DNA from 4 places in the Blautia sp. MCC269 genome. Region 1 is predicted to be linked to each of the others. Evidence: predicted binding sites of a transcription regulator. Region 1 holds the regulator's gene; each other region holds the start of a gene.

Region 1 (4,296 bases):
AGATGGCCCAGATAAAAAGGGTGGTAGAGATTGAAAAAACAGGTATTTTGCGGGGTATTTGCCCTGGCTCTGGCAGTGACAGGATGTGGAGTCCAGAAGAAGGAGGCTGCATCTGATATTGTGCCGGAGAACAGACAGGAACTGACGATCCTTCATGTGGATGCAGGCACAGAAGGCTTTGATTCTTTTATCAGCCAGGCGGAAAAAGATCTTGGAATAAAGATCCATATTGAAAAATGTCCGGCCAATGCGGACAATCGCCAGGCCAAAATAGCAACTCTTCTGACATCAGGAGATGATTCTGTTGATCTGATCACAGTAAATGATGAGATGATATCCGAATTTAAACATAAGGGATTTCTTCTTCCGTTGGAAGATACGGTTATGACAGAGGAGACAGCGGCGAATTTTCTGCAGGAATACCTGAAAGAAATATGCATGTCAGACGGACATATTTTTTCGGTACCGTTCAGGATGGATATCATGGCATTCTGGGTGAACCAGGAATTGCTGGATCAGGCTGGTCTGGACAGACTCTCCTGTCTCAGTGATCTTGAGATCCTTCAAAAAAAGCTTCAGAATACGGGAAAATATGCATATGGGGATGCATGGGAGATTTCTTACATATATAATAGTATCAGCGAGTATGTCGATTTTTTCGGAGGAGATTATACAGACTGGACGGATCCGAAAACAAGAGAAGCGGCAGAATATATGAAGCGAATGCTGGATACAGGGATGATATCAGAGGAGAATCTGATCGACCAGCATGACCAGCTGAATGAAAAATTTATAAACGGCCAGTATGGATGTATGTTTATGTATACCGGTGTGTTGAGTACTTTTCAGAATGCAGGCGTGTATGGAAAAGATAAGATCCATATGGCACCATTTCCGGAATTTGACGAGAAGGTGACCAATATCGCAACCTGGCAGTATGTACTGAATAAAAATTCTGATCATAAAGAAGCAGCTCTGAAGTTCCTTCAGTATGTGTCCGGATATGAGGCCAGTAAAAATTACGGACAGCTGACAAAAATGTGTCCGGCAAGACTGGATGTGATCGAGGATAAGAATTTTGATCTGGATGGCATTGAAATGATCCGGCAATATCTGAAAGATTATAAGCTGAAAGCAAGACCACTGTGTGCCGATTCCATAGAAGCCGTTTCGTCCATGGGAACGGAATTTCAGAAATATATGCTGGGACAGAAAACAGAAGCGTAATTTTTTGCCGGGGCACAGAACTGCATAGACCAGTATTACAAAAAAGCATCGTACTGATGCTTTTTTTGTTTTGAAAAAATAAGAACTTTTTTTCAAAACATATTGACAAATATTTTACATGGTGATATCTTAAAGACTGTAGATGTTAGCACTCCACTAAAATGAGTGCTAACAGATGTAAAAAAGAATCAACATCCGTCAGGAAAGAATAAAAAGGAAAGGAGATGGATTCATGGAAGAGGTGTTGAATGAGCGCAAGCAAAAAATCTTAAAAGCAATCATCAAGACCTATATGGAAACCGGAGAACCGGTTGGTTCCAGGACCATTTCCAAGTATGCGGATCTCAATGTCAGTTCCGCAACGATCCGAAATGAAATGTCAGACCTGACAGATATGGGCTATATCGTCCAGCCTCATACCTCAGCAGGAAGGATTCCTTCAGATAAGGGCTACAGACTTTACGTCAATGAGTTGATGAAGGAGAAGGAAGCGGAGGTCGCAGAGCTGCGAGATCTGATCATTGAGAAGACAGATAAGATGGATAAGGTGCTTAAGAAGGTTGCGAAGGTTCTTGCTTCCAATACCAACTATGCTACCATGGTTTCCGTTCCGCAGTACAGCGGCAACAAGGTCAAGTTCATCCAGCTGTCGAGGATGAGCGAGCTTCAGCTTGTGGCAGTGGTTGTCAGTGACAACAACACAGTCCGGAACCAGATCATCAATCTGGATGAGGAAATGGACGACCAGACGATCCTGAAACTGAATCTTCTTCTTAACACCAATCTCAATGGGATTCCAATCCAGGATATCAACCTTGGGATGATCGCCAGACTGAAGGAACAGGCAGGCAGCCACAGCGGTGTGGTGGCAACGGTTCTGGATGCAGTGGCAGCCACCATTCATGTGGAAGAGGAAGATATGGAGATCTATACTTCAGGTGCAACTAACATTTTCAAGTATCCGGAGCTTGCCGATAAAGAGAAGGCAACGGAGCTGATCTCCGCATTTGAGGAGAAGCATGAACTTGCCGATCTTGTAAAAGAACAGATGTCAGATGGAGAGAATACAGGAATTCAGGTTTACATCGGTGATGAGATGCCAATCCAGACCATGAAGGACTGCAGCATTGTAACTGCCAGATATGAACTGGGAGACGGAATGTACGGAACCATCGGGATCATCGGTCCCAAACGAATGGATTATGAGAATGTAGTGGACAGTCTGAAGGAACTGAAGAATCATCTGGATGACGTTTTGAAAAAGAAGAAAACTTAGAAAGGCGGTAGAAAAAAAGTGTCGGAGGAAACAAAGAAAACATCCGAAGAGCAGGAAGCGGAGAAGGAAATCCCCGTAACTGACGGAGATCAGGAAGAAGAAAACCTGACACCGGAGGGAGAAGATCTGCCGGAGGAAGAAAATAATACTCCAGGCGAAGAAGCTGCCTCAGAGGATAAAAAAGAAGAAAAATCAAAAACTTCCTTCTTCGGAAAGAAGAAAAAAGATAAATCTGAGCAGAAGGTGGAGGAACTTACCGATCGCCTGAAGCGTACCATGGCTGAATTTGATAATTTCCGTAAAAGAACGGAAAAAGAAAAATCCAGCATGTACATCATCGGCGCAAAAGAGATCGTTGAAAAGATCCTGCCGGTTGTGGATAACTTCGAAAGAGGTCTTGCACAGGCACAGGAAGGCGATGCTTTTGCAGATGGAATGAAAATGATCTACAAGCAGCTTACCACAACACTGGATGAGCTTGGTGTGAAGCCGATCGAAGCAGTGGGAAAGGAATTCAACCCGGATTTCCATAATGCAGTGATGCATGTGGAGGATGAAGAGGTTGGAGAGAACATCGTGGTGGAAGAATTTCAGAAGGGCTACACCTACAAGGATTTCGTAGTACGCCACAGTATGGTAAAGGTTGCAAACTAACTGACAACAAACTTTATTTTAACAGATACAGACTAAAACAGGAGGAAAAAATCATGGGAAAGATTATTGGTATTGACTTAGGTACAACAAACAGCTGTGTAGCCGTAATGGAAGGTGGACAGCCGACAGTTATCGCAAATACAGAAGGCGCAAGAACAACACCATCCGTTGTAGCATTCACAAAAACAGGAGAGCGTCTGGTAGGTGAGCCTGCAAAACGTCAGGCAGTTACAAATGCAGACAGAACAATCTCCTCTATCAAAAGAGAGATGGGTACCGATTACCGTGTAACCATCGATGACAAGAAATATTCTCCACAGGAGATTTCCGCAATGATCCTTCAGAAACTGAAAAAGGATGCAGAGGCATATCTTGGTGAGAAAGTAACAGAGGCAGTTATCACAGTTCCGGCTTACTTCAACGATGCTCAGCGTCAGGCTACCAAAGATGCAGGTAAGATCGCAGGTCTTGATGTAAAACGTATCATCAACGAGCCTACAGCAGCAGCTCTTGCATATGGCCTTGACAATGAGAAAGAGCAGAAGATCATGGTATACGACCTTGGTGGTGGTACATTTGATGTATCTGTTATCGAGATTGGTGATGGCGTTATCGAGGTTCTTTCCACAGCTGGTAACAACCGTCTTGGTGGAGATGACTTTGATAAGAAAATCACAGACTACATGCTTTCCGAGTTCAAGAGAACAGAGGGCGTAGATCTTAGCAACGATAAGATGGCTCTTCAGAGACTGAAAGAGGCAGCTGAGAAAGCTAAGAAAGAGCTTTCTTCCGCAACAACAACAAACATCAACCTTCCGTTCATCACAGCTACAGCTGAGGGACCGAAGCATTTCGATATGAACCTTACAAGAGCTAAATTTGATGAGCTGACACATGATCTTGTAGAGATGACAGCAGAGCCGGTTCGCCGTGCACTGTCTGATGCAGGTATCACAGCTTCTGAGCTTGGCCAGGTACTTCTGGTTGGTGGTTCTTCCCGTATCCCAGCTGTACAGGATAAGGTAAGACAGTTAACTGGCAAAGAGCCGAGCAAGAACCTGAACCCGGATGAGTGTGTTGCACTTGGTGCTTCCGTACAGGGTGGTAAACTTGCAGGTGATGCAGGTGCCGGTGATATC
Region 2 (4,296 bases), on a different contig from region 1:
CTGTTTTCGGTATTACAAAATAACAGGCAACACCGAGCGCAACAGCCGGCACCAGTAAAAGACCGTTCACTAAAAGGCCTCCTATAGCCATGATCACTGTCAGTACAATAAGACCGTATTTCACAACCATATCCTTTGCTGTCTGTTTCTTCTTTACCAGAAGTTCTGAATATAAGTCACTCATTTGCTTCTTCCTTTCGTAATTTACTGATTTTTTTGATTATAACACAAAAAGAGGGCCGCGTCCATGACGCAGGCCCTCTTATTTTGTGAACAATTTCACCTGCTTAGCTGATTATTACATCATTCCCATTCCCGGGTTTGCTGCCGGAGCAGGAGTATCTTCTTTGATTGTGGAAACTACAGCCTCTGTTGTAAGGAGTGTAGATGCAACGCTTGTAGCATTCTGAAGAGCACTTCTTGTAACCTTGGCCGGGTCAAGAATTCCGTTCTCAACCATGTTTACATATTTCTCATTGAGAGCATCGAATCCTGTACCAACCTCAGACTCTCTTACTTTGTTGATGATAACAGCGCCTTCCAGTCCTGCGTTTGCAGCGATGTGGAACAGTGGTGCCTCAAGAGCTTTCAGGATTACATAAGCTCCTGTCTTCTCATCTCCCTCAAGTGTTGTTGCAAGTTTTGCAACTTCTTTTGAAGCGTGGATGTAAGCAGATCCGCCACCTGCAATAATACCTTCCTCAACAGCTGCTCTTGTTGCTGCAAGAGCATCCTCAAGACGAAGTTTTGCTTCTTTCATCTCTGTCTCAGTAGCAGCACCTACACGGATAACAGCTACGCCGCCAGCCAGTTTTGCAAGTCTCTCCTGAAGTTTCTCTTTATCGAACTCGGATTTTGTCTCCTCGATCTGAGCACGGATCTGTGCAACACGTTTTGCAATGGCATCTTTGTCACCGAGACCATCAACGATAACTGTGTTCTCTTTTGCAACTTTAACAGATTTTGCACGTCCAAGCTGCTCCATCTTAGCTTCTTTCAGGTCAAGACCAAGCTCATCGGAGATCACCTGTCCGCCTGTCAGGATCGCGATATCCTGAAGCATCTCTTTTCTTCTGTCACCATAGCCAGGAGCTTTTACAGCTACTACCTGGAAGGTTCCTCTCAGTTTGTTGACGATCAGAGTTGTAAGGGCCTCACCCTCAACATCCTCAGCGATGATGAGAAGTTTCGCACCGGCCTGAACAACCTGCTCAAGAAGTGGAAGGATCTCCTGGATATTGCTGATCTTCTTGTCTGTGATCAGGATGTACGGATCATCAAGAGTTGCCTCCATTTTCTCCATATCTGTGGACATGTATGCGGAAATATATCCACGGTCAAACTGCATACCTTCTACAAGGTCAAGCTCTGTATGCATGGTCTTGGACTCCTCAACAGTGATAACACCGTCTTTGGAAACTTTCTCCATAGCATCAGCAACAAGCTGTCCAACCTGCTCATCACTTGCAGAGATTGCTGCTACGTTAGCGATCTGCTCTTTGCCGTTGATTGCCTGGCTCATGTTCTTGATCGCTTCTACTGCAACATCTGTTGCTTTTTTCATACCTTTTCTGAGGATGATCGGGTTGGCACCTGCTGCCAGGTTCTTCATTCCCTCATGAACCATTGCCTGAGCAAGTACAGTCGCTGTTGTAGTACCATCACCTGCTACATCGTTTGTCTTGGATGCAACTTCCTTGATGATCTGAGCACCCATGTTCTCGAATCCGTCCTCAAGCTCGATCTCTTTTGCGATGGAAACACCATCGTTTGTGATAAGCGGAGCACCGAAAGATTTGTCAAGTACTACGTTTCTTCCTTTCGGTCCAAGTGTTACTCTTACTGTATCTGCAAGTTTATTTACACCAGCTTCAAGTGCTGCTCTTGCTTCTGCGCCATATTTAATTTCTTTTGCCATGATAAAATGACCTCCTATTTATATTGATATACGATAAGATGTTTATATTATTTAATAACTGCCAGGATATCTTCCTGTTTTACAATGATGTAATCCGTACCATCCATCTTAACTTCTGTTCCTGCATATTTGGAGTAAATAACAGTGTTTCCGACTTCTACTTCCATCTTTACTTCTTTGCCATTTACAACTCCGCCAGGACCAACTGCGATAACTTCTGCCTGCTGTGGTTTCTCCTGTGCCTGTCCCGGAAGTACGATTCCGGATGCTGTTGTCTCTTCTGCCTCAACCTGTTTTAATACTACTCTGTCGCCTAAAGGTACTAACTTCATGATCTATGTTCCTCCTTATCAGTTCCATTTTCGTTTGCTAGCACTCGCTTTCTACGAGTGCTAATCACTATGGCTATATTAGTGAATTTCACGTTTTTTCGCAACTCTTTTAAGATATACTATTTCTAGTTTATTCTCTTTATATCTCTTTTATACTCTTGTTTTCTCTTATTTTCTTAATTTCATTATTTATTTTGATTTTTTCTAAAAAGATACACTTTCCTTTTATGCGATCCTGCAAAAGAATTTCAGTAAAAAAGAGACTGCCCACAATAACGGGTAGTCTCTTTCGTCACGTTCTTTATCTTATATTATCAGTCGGCAGATAATGCAGATCGCATTATGCCTTTTTGTTTCTCTGTGCCTTGATCTCCTCAAGCTCGTCGAAGATTACTTCATTAAGAACCTTAATGTAAGTTCCCTTCATACCGGAAGAACGGGACTCGATCACACCTGCACTCTCAAATTTACGCAGTGCATTTACGATCACAGATCTGGTGATACCTACGCGGTCAGCAATCTTGCTGGCAACAAGGATGCCTTCGTCTCCATCCAGTTCATCAAAGATATGGATGATCGCCTCAAGCTCTGAGAAGGACAGGGTACTGAACGCAGATTTCACGATCTGCTGCTTTCTGTCTTCCTCCGCATTCTCATCATGAACCGCACGCATCATTTCCAGACCTACAACAGTTGTACCGTACTCACTGACAATAATATCTTCAATATCATACGGATGATCGTTACGATACATAAATAATGTTCCCAGTCTCTCACCTGCAATATCGATAGGGTTTACGATTCCCTGATAATTCCCTGGTACATGCTCAAAGCCAAGTGTCTGGAGATTGACATTCTCCTTGGTAGAAAGAACGCCAAGAAATCTCTCGTTCAATAACGGATCAATATGTCCGCCGATCTTATCATCGATCAGCTCTGTGATCTCATCTACGCCCGGACAGATACTGACTCCCAGAACCTTACCTTTCTTACTGAGTACCAGGATGTTGGAACTTAAGGTTTCCATGAGCACCTGGCAAATGTCGTTAAACACTACCTTGCTTGAGCTGCTGTTATGCAGAAGCTTATTGATTTTTCTAGTTTTATCTAGCAACTGAACGCTCATTTTTTCCTCCTTTCACTTTCGTACCTTGAAAGAAATCGTTTTTCTAGTCTAATATTACACGTTATTCTGGAAATTTACAAGACATTTTTATATTTTTTTTATTTTTAACGGGATTTTCTGAAAATTGGTAGAAAAGCATTTATTCCATCAATCTTCATCTTTTGGTTTCTGTTCCACATATCCGCAGGTTTCCTGGCTGCAAACCAGCTTATTTCCCTTTTCGAGCATATAATTGCCACATTTCGGACATTTCTTTGCGGATGGTTTCTGCCAGGACATAAAATCACATTCCGGATTATTCTCACATCCGTAATATTTTCTGCCCTTTTTCGTTTTTTTCATGACAATTTCACCGCCACATTTCGGACATGCAACACCAATCTTTTCATAATATGGTTTCGTATTACGGCAGTCCGGGAATCCCGGGCATGCAAGAAATCTTCCGTGTGGACCATACTTAATTACCATGTTACGGCCACAGTTGTCGCAGACTACATCTGTAACCTCATCCTGGATATCAACTTTCTCCAGTTCTTTCTCCGCCTCATCCACATCATGTTTCAGATCCGGATAGAAATTACGTACAACAGTCTTCCACTGCACAGTGCCTGCCTCCACGCAGTCCAGAAGTCCCTCCATGGTAGCTGTAAAGTTTACATCCACAATACTCGGGAATGCCTGTTTCATAATATTGTTAACAACTTCACCAAGCTCTGTAACGTAAAGATTTTTCTGTTCCTTTGATACGTAGCGTCGGCTGATGATCGTTGTGATCGTCGGCGCATAGGTACTCGGGCGTCCAATTCCCAGTTCTTCCATGGTTTTTACAAGTGATGCCTCTGTATAATGTGCCGGTGGCTGTGTAAAATGCTGTTCCGGTTTCAGTTCTTTCAGTTTCAGCTCCATGCCTTTTTCCAGGC
Region 3 (4,296 bases), on a different contig from region 1:
TTAACGATCTTGAAAGTGATGGAATCCAGATTTACATCTTCATAATAATCATCGAATTTTGTTACTTTAAGGTACTCACCGGATTTGTACTCCTCGAACTTAAACGGTCCGTTTCCTACCGGCTTATTGTTCAGATCGCTCTCTCCGATATTCTCCACACCTTCATAAATGTGTTTCGGAATACAGTAAACCTGGCTTAAACCGCCAAGAAATCCTGCGGAAGAAGATCCAAGGGAAAGTTTTACAGTAAGATCATCAATTTTTTCTGCCTCTACTGCCTTATCATTCACATATCCGTAAGAAGAATATGGCACATTCTGTTTCTCATCTACCAGAACCTGCATGGTAAATACCACATCATCAGCAGTAAGCGGCTCACCGTCATGCCATTTCAGTCCGTCCTTCAGCTTCAGAGTAAACTCGCTGGCATCCTCATTGGCTGTCACGCTCTCACAAAGTCCGTTTCCGTAATACATCTCTCCGTTCACTATCTCAAAAAACGGGCTGTACAGTGCCTGCATCATATCAAAACTTGTCTGATCCACAACATACAGTGGATTGATATTCTGAGGATCTGTGGTTTCTGCAATTGTAATATTACCGCCGGCAGCCTTGGCTCCTTCGGTGTTCTCTGCCGCAAATACTGCTGTTCCTGCCATAACAGTCGTTCCTGCTACTGCAGCTGCCAGAAGCGCTGCCAGTACTTTTTTTCTCATCTCTTTGTTCCTCCTCTGGCTCAGCGGGTATTCCCGTTTTCCCACTGAGTTACTATGATATATGTACGATGGTACTATATCCTCATATTTTTGTCAAGCTTATCCTGAAATTCTATCCGGAATTTCCCTTTCGCACATAAAACCTTATCTTTTATTCTACCTACAGGGAGGATAGGCGTCAAGAAATATTTGTCATGGTTTTGATCCAGTGCCCGTAATGGCATTTCAGAAATGCGGGTACACACTTAAAAATCTGATCTGCGTTAAGGCAGCACACCACGATGGCCGGTGATGCTTTGACCACAAATGCCATGAACATGGATAACGGGATCACAATCGCCCAGGTACTAATTAGATCCACCTTCATGGAATAGGCAATACTGCCACTTCCCCGAATAATGCCTCCATTGGTAGGCATCTGATAAGACATTCCCAACATCACCACGCTTAAGATAATAAGAAATGTATTCGCCATTTCTCTGGTTTCCGGAGAAAGCTGGTAAAGGCTTAAGACCGGAATACGGATAAAGAAAAGCAGCACACCACAGATAATTCCCATGACTACAAAAAGTTTCTGAAGTTTTTTGGAATAGAGTTTTGCAAGCTTCAGATCTCCGGAACCTATGGTTTTTCCCATGGTAACCGATGCGGCGGAAGCAGCTCCCACAGCTGCGGATTTTACCATCAGAAACAGATTGGACGCTGCACTGTTGGCTGCAATGGCTGCTGCCGTCATGTGGCCCAGAATTGCTGTCTGAAGCGCTGTATTTACACCCCAAAGTCCCTGGATCACAAGCAGAGGGCATACCACTTTATAATATTTCCGTCCGAACTTCCAATCTGCCTGCAGATAATCCTGGATACGGATACCGATCCAGCTCTGTTTTTTAGAAATATAAGTGATCAGTACGCAGATCTCCGCAATACGGGCCGTCAGTGTTCCCACCGCTGCTCCTGCCGCACCCATCCTGGGCGCACCAAAATGTCCGTAAATCAGAATCCAGTTAATGCTGCAGTTAATTATCAGAGTCATGACAGAAAGCCCGAAAGCGATCCCCGCGATTTCCACACAGCGCAGCGTAGCCAGCAAAATCTGTGTCACTGCAAAGAAAAAGTAGGTAAAACGGATGATCGCAAGATAGGAAAGACCGGCTTCAATAATTGTCTGATCTGTTGTGAAAAGCCCCAGCAGCTGACGCGGAAAAAAGCTTGCCAGGATAAACAGAATGAGAGCAATAAAAATGCCTGTGCACATGGCCCAGGCACTGATCTTTCTCACCGGTTTTGTCTCTTTCTTTCCCCAGTACTGGCTTCCGAATATGACAAGTCCGTCTCCCAGCGCCATAAGTAGCTGCTGAAAGACGAACTGTACCTGATTTACAGTGGTTACTCCGGATAATGCAGTCTCGCTAAATGCGCCAAGCATAATATTGTCAGCAAGGTTGACACTTAACGTTACTACATTCTGCAAAACCAGCATGGAGCATAATTTCAGAAAATTACGGTAAAAATTCTTCATCAGTCTTTTACAATGGCAATAATATCATCCGCATTGATAACCAGATATTTCTCACCTTCGTATTTGATCTCAGTTCCTGTGTATTTTCCGTAGATTACACGGTCACCAGGTTTTACCTGTACCGGTACTTCTTTTCCGTCTACAATCTTACCGGAACCAACAGCAATAACTTCTGCCTGCTGTGTCTTTTCCTTGGAGCTGTCCGGAAGAACGATACCGGATGCTGTCTTATCCTCTGTCTCAAAATATTTCACGATCACTCTGTCTGCAACTGGTTTTAATGCCATGTTTATTTCCTTCTTTCTGTATTTATTAGCACTCTTTTCTTATGAGTGCTACTCTTTTCTTATCATACTACAAATCTGGAAATTGTCAAGATATTTGCAGGAATCCGCCTGACTCTCTCTGCTGTTATCCGGCAGAATTCCGGTCATTATTCTTCCTCGCTGACTTCGATTGCTTCTGTCTCATAAATAAATTTTACACTTCCATCCATATCCTCTGCACGCTGTGTGAAACTGTCATAAGAAACCGCCTCCGATTTCAGTGCACGGAAACGGTCTATCACATTTTTCAGATCTTTGTTTACTGCATCGTCCAGTTTTTTCACACCTTCTTTATAGAACTTTTTCTGACCGTCACTTAATGTCTTTGCGCCATCTGCAAGTTTGCTGATTCCCTCCTGCACCTGTCCGCTGGCCTCTTTCAGTTTATCCGCTCCGCTCTGCAGAGTTCCTACGCCAGATGCAAGAGCGGAAGTTCCGCTTTTTAAAGTCTGCGTTCCGGACGCAAGGGTGCTACTTCCTGCAAAGAGCTGTCCTGCCCCCTGTTCCAGCTGACTACCCGAAGAAACCAGCTGATCCGCTCCATTGTTAAGTGCACTGCTGTTTGCGGAAATCGTCTGAATGCCTTTTTTAAGCTGTGTAATTGCCTCCTGTATCTGGCTGCTTCCCTCGGTCAGTGTCTTTCCTGCTTTTTTCAGAGATTTTGCACCTTTTAACAGTGCACTGGCATTGGCATTCTTTTTTCCCTGAAGGTCTGTAATTCCGGAATTCACAGCACTTCCCATAGCATTCAGATCCTCGGAATTTTTCTGAAACTGCTCATTTGCATTGGTCAGATTCTGCTGATAACCGGACTGAAGTGTTTCATTTGCACTGGAAAGAGCATCTGCCGTATCCTTTAATTTATTGATCTCTGACTGAATTTCCGGAATCTGTTCACTTAAGCTACCAAAAGCATCGTCCATATTCCGGGCCGTGTCTGATAATTGTCTGCCGGTATCAGAAAGTGTATTTCCTGTATTTTTCAGATCCTGATCCTTTTCTGTCAGATTCTTCACATCTTCTTCCAGCTCACTGACTGCTTTCTGAAGATCTGACAATGCACTTCCCGCAGAAGCAGATGTGTGATTCAGCGCAGTGAGATTTTCTACTGCGGACATTGCTTTCTGTTTTGCACCATCGGCTTCTGATGCCGAACTGCGTAAAGCTTCTGCCGCGTTTTTCAACGCTGAAGTATCCGCCATCTGTCCGTTTGCAGAAGAAGTATCTATTCCATCGGCCGCGCTTCTGGCTGCTGAGATAGCGCCAAGGGCTTCCTGAACTGCCGCTGCGGTTCCTTCATCCATGGTACTGTAATCAATTCCCGAAAGTGCATTTTCTGCTGCTGAAAGATTATTTTTCACACCGGAAAGGCCTTCTTCAATTGCAGTCATATCTGTCGTTGTTTCTCCGGCATTGTCTGCCCAGTTTTCTATGATATCCGCCTGTGCATTCATGGTATCTGCATTATTTTTCAGAGTATCTGCCGCTTCCTGAACGTCGGATGTTATCTCTTCTGTACTTTCTGTATCTGTTGTCTTTGCGATCTGTTCCCGAAGTGCTGTAATCTTCTCTCCAAGCTGTTCTACACCGGCCACATATTCCTGCATCTGTACATTATAAGCGGAAACTTTTCCGGCATATTCTTCCATATTTCCGGAAAAATCGTTCAAAGTATCACTGTCCAGAGAATCTGCCATTGCTTTCATTTTTTCCACAGCCGTCTTTGCACTTTTTA
Region 4 (4,296 bases), on a different contig from region 1:
TATCAACATGCTTCATGTAGGAATATTTGTAACTGTTTTCAGTACTCTTGGAGCTGTTATCGATACGGCATTATCCGTAACCTCCTCTGTATATGAAGTCTGGACCCATAAAAACAGTCTGACAGCGAAGGAGCTTACAGCTTCCGGCTATCAGGTCGGAAAAGAAATCATAGGTACAACAGTAAATACACTGCTGTTTGCTTATCTTGGGGGAACTATTCTGTTATTTTCATACATTCAGACACAGCAATATACCCTGGAAATTATTCTTAATTCCCAGTTCCTTTTTCAGGATGTTGCGGTTATGTTATTTGGTGCGGTGGCATGTCTTATTACCGTCCCGGTGTCGATCAGATGCATCATCCGGCAGATTCACCGTACTGGTCCAGAAGAAAAACAGTCAGATCTGTGAAGAAGAATTTTCTTTTTCTTCACAGTCCTGACAGATTCCATGAAGCGTAAAGCAGTGTCAGATTTGTCGTAAATGTCATAAATTTGTGGTCAAAAAATGATGAGAAATGGAGAGTGCTAATTAAATATTGTGAGCGAAGTAAGGCGTGAGTCATAAAATATGGCTTGCGTCTTTTTCTTTGCCAGAAAGGAAGTTATAAGTTTGAAGGAGTAAATGTATGGACAACATGTAAAAGGAGCCAGTAAAACAACTCCAGGCTTTGCTGTTATGGATTATGAATAGAACACACATTCACCGAATGTTAGTTATCTGTTTTATTACAACACATCACAGATGCATAGAACATTCCATCCTCTGTTTTAAAGTGGCAGACACCATTGTAATGTGCGGCAATGTTTTTGACCGATTGTGTGCCGAGCCCGAGTCCCTTATGCTTCGTTGAAACAAGCTTGTCATCATTTGTACATTTGAGTGTTCCTGAGAAGGTATTGTCCACCGTAATACAAAGCGAACTGCCGGTCAGGTTGGCACGAATCAAGATTTTCCGGTCATTGCCAGACTCATTTTTGCAGGATTCCAGTGCGTTTTCAATCAGATTGCCGAATATAACAGAAATATCGGTATCTGAAACGAAGATATCATTCGGAATCTTAACTTTAACAAAATAATTAATACAGTTATCCTTAGCCTGCTGAGCAAAGTAGAGCAATACAGCGTTTGCGGCAGTATTTTCGCAAAAACGGACAAGAGAGTTATCCGGAAGGCTTTTGCTGTACTCATTAAGGTAATCATGCAGCACATCAAGTTTTCCTTCCGTCAGGTATTCTTGTATGAGAGCGATATGATGACGCACATCATGCTTTGCACGGCGGGCGTCAGTGATTTTACGGAAAATGTGTACGCAAAATGTGAAGAAAGTGTGAAATTAGCACTCACCTCTTGACAGTGCTAATAATGCGTGTTATAGTACATACAGAACAAAGGAAGAGAGAAAAAAGAAATCTTCCGGAGAAAGTTCTTACAGAATTAGCAGATGTTTTCAGAAACAGTAAATTAAAAACGCCTGCGCAGCACGCAGCGAATATAGATCAGGAGGAATGAGTTATGTTAATGCCAAGTATTTTCGGAGAAGATTTATTTGATGATTTTATGGGATATCCGACAGGCCGTCAGGCAGCTGCCAATGCTTATCCTCAGGTGAAGGATATGATGAAGACAGATATCCGTGATGTAGATGGCAATTATGAACTGGAGATCGATCTTCCGGGATTTAAGAAAGAGGATGTGAAGATCCAGCTGAAGAATGGTTATCTGAACATTCAGGCAACCAGAGAAGAGAAGAAGGACGAGAAGGATGATAAAGGTAAATATGTTCGCAGAGAACGTTATACAGGAACCTGCAACAGAAGCTTTTATGTAGGCTCGAGCATTAAGCATGAAGATATCCATGCGAAATATGAGAACGGAATCCTTCATGTAACCTTCCCGAAGGAAGAGACCAAGAAAGAAGCAGAAGAGAAGAAATTTGTTTCTATTGATTGAACAGCATTTATTGTGAAGCCCAGGTACTGGATTGCAAGTCCTGGGTGATGGGATATAGCATAATAACAATATCCGGAACAACCCAAACGGATATTGCAAATATTAAAGATCCAAATTGCACATTGCATTTGTTTATATAAATGAATATAACCCCCTTTTTTCCACCCCTCTGCCAATGCCCGGCAGAGGGGTTCTTTACGTTTCGGCCTGAAGTACAGAGGTGAATTCTGATTAACTTTACACTCTTTCCTCACTCTGTTATACTTGGAATAGGTAAACAGCGGAAATTCGGCAATACTATAAAATTGGGGAAAGAGTTTTTACAGAGGTGAATATATGGGAGATAAGATCAAGGTTATCATGGACTGTGATCCCGGAATCGATGACGGGATCGCACTGGCATATGCGGCAGCACATCAGGATGAACTGGAGCTGCTTGCAGTGACGACATCTGCAGGAAGTACCAGGATAGAAAGAGTGACCCAAAATGCACTGGAGCTGGTGGATTTTTACGGACTGAAGGTTCCGGTGGCAGGAGGCCAGGACCGTCCTCTTGTAAAAGCGGCAATTTATGCGGAAGAATTCCACGGAGAGACAGGGCTTGGCCATTGCGTACTGCCGGAAGCAAAATCAGAGGCTGCTTCTGATAATGCAGTGCTTTTTATACGTGACATTCTGAAGGCCATTCCGGAGGGCGAGCAGGTAGTAATGATCGAAACTGCACCAATGACTAATCTTGCACTTCTGTTGAAGGTTTTTCCTGAAATAAAGAATAAGATCAGAAAAATTGTATTTACAGGCGGCGCAGCAAAAGGCGGAAACATCACACCGGCAGCGGAATTCAACATCTACGCAGATCCGGAGGCGGCAAAGATCGTATTCGATTCCGGAATCCCACTGATCATGTGTGGACTGGATGCTACCCTGAAATGTAATCTCACCAGAAACCAGATCATGAAGCTGTGCCAGTCCGGTGATCCGGCAGCCAGAGCCTGTGGAGATATGGCTGGCTACGTACTTGAAAATTTTTCCAAATATCGCTGCGTGGCAAGTATCCATGCTGCTGTACCGTTTATGTATCTCATCCATCCGGAGTTCTTTAAAACAGAAAAAGTATTCCTGGATGTGGATTGTTCAGACGGTGCCGGACGGGGTGCCACATTATGCGATTTCCGCTGGTGGCTACACGAAGAAGACGAAATGAAAGATATGATTCTGACAGATGCAGATACAGAAAGCTTCCAGCAGGAGCTGTTTGAAGCGATTTATTCTGTGTCCGAATGCAAAAATATGAAATAGCCGGACAACGATCCGGAAACAGCTGCATTTATGAAGCAGCTGAGCAGTCAGATAAGAGGACAGAAAACCCATGAACTATATTGTATTTGACCTGGAATGGAACCAGAATCCGGATGGAAGAAGACATCCGGATAGTCGGCTCCCGTTTGAGATCATAGAGATCGGGGCAGTAAAATTAAATGAAAAAAGAGAGATCGTTGATACCTTTCAGTGCCTGATCAAGCCCAAAGTGTACCACTGGATCCACGACAGTATCCACGAAGTGATCCACGTGGATTATCATGAACTGGAAAAAGGCATCCCTTTTCCAAGGGCGATCCGCAGATTCCTGGAATGGTGCGGGGAGGAGTATCGCTTTTTTACCTGGGGAGACCAGGATGTGATGGAACTTCAGCGCAATATGAAATACTATAATCTTCTGAAGCTGATGCCAGGGCCGGTGCATTACTACGATGTGCAGAAACTTTTCAGCATAAAATTCGAGGACGGAATATCCAGGCGTTCCCTGGAATATGCTACAGACTACCTGCAGCTTCCCAAAAGCCGGGATTTTCACCGGGCACTGGCAGACGCCAGCTATACTGCCAGGATACTCCTGGAGATCGATGAAGCCTGCATGATCCGCCATCCGTCCCTGGATGTATATCAGAATCCAAAATCCAGAGACAGCGAGATCTATATTTCCTATACAGACCATGACAAGTTTGTGTCCAGGGAATTTGTATCAAAGGAGCGTCTGATGAAGGACCGTACTATGGTAAGTACCATGTGTCCTATCTGCAGATGCCCTGCCAAGAGGAAGATCCGCTGGTTCAGTACCAACAATTCCAAGGTATATTACAGCCTTGCCCTTTGCCATGAGCATGGACCTGTTGCCGGAAAGATCCGGATCCGAAAAACCGACGAGGGAAAATATTTCGGGGTGAAGACCCTGAGAGCAGAAGATACAGAAGCGGCGGATGAGATCCGTGAAAAGCACGAATCTCTCCGCCGCAGGAAAATGTTACGAAGCCAGGAGAAGATCTGATACGATGTTTCGTTCG

What was found. Region 1 encodes HrcA, which represses chaperone genes, less so after heat shock. Its sites were predicted from a motif close to TGTTAGCACTCNNNNNNNNNGAGTGCTAACA; they were not measured.
Region 2: the regulator HrcA is predicted to act here: its motif matches at 2,286-2,316, upstream of groES (co-chaperone GroES).
Region 3: the regulator HrcA is predicted to act here: its motif matches at 2,546-2,576, upstream of groES (co-chaperone GroES).
Region 4: the regulator HrcA is predicted to act here: its motif matches at 1,336-1,366, upstream of GPK88_RS03445 (Hsp20/alpha crystallin family protein).

Annotation. Positions count from the first base shown of each region.
Region 1 is NZ_WQQE01000038.1:87,583-91,878, reverse strand. Features, by position in the region: gene GPK88_RS11890 (glycoside hydrolase family 172 protein) at 1-15, shown strand, start outside; gene GPK88_RS11885 (ABC transporter substrate-binding protein) at 31-1,227, shown strand; gene hrcA (heat-inducible transcriptional repressor HrcA) at 1,460-2,503, shown strand; gene grpE (nucleotide exchange factor GrpE) at 2,522-3,157, shown strand; gene dnaK (molecular chaperone DnaK) at 3,211-4,296, shown strand, end outside.
Region 2 is NZ_WQQE01000043.1:49,122-53,417, reverse strand. Features, by position in the region: gene GPK88_RS14660 (DUF6106 family protein) at 1-184, opposite strand, end outside; gene groL (chaperonin GroEL) at 299-1,918, opposite strand; gene groES (co-chaperone GroES) at 1,966-2,250, opposite strand; gene codY (GTP-sensing pleiotropic transcriptional regulator CodY) at 2,591-3,376, opposite strand; gene topA (type I DNA topoisomerase) at 3,524-4,296, opposite strand, start outside.
Region 3 is NZ_WQQE01000039.1:51,943-56,238, reverse strand. Features, by position in the region: gene GPK88_RS13005 (ABC transporter substrate-binding protein) at 1-716, opposite strand, end outside; gene GPK88_RS13000 (MATE family efflux transporter) at 895-2,235, opposite strand; gene groES (co-chaperone GroES) at 2,235-2,522, opposite strand; gene GPK88_RS12990 (GumC domain-containing protein) at 2,669-4,296, opposite strand, start outside.
Region 4 is NZ_WQQE01000009.1:84,613-88,908, reverse strand. Features, by position in the region: gene GPK88_RS03455 (YibE/F family protein) at 1-412, shown strand, start outside; gene GPK88_RS03450 (ATP-binding protein) at 714-1,211, opposite strand; gene GPK88_RS03445 (Hsp20/alpha crystallin family protein) at 1,517-1,954, shown strand; gene GPK88_RS03440 (nucleoside hydrolase) at 2,291-3,253, shown strand; gene GPK88_RS03435 (3'-5' exonuclease) at 3,324-4,280, shown strand; gene GPK88_RS03430 (D-alanyl-D-alanine carboxypeptidase family protein) at 4,257-4,296, opposite strand, start outside.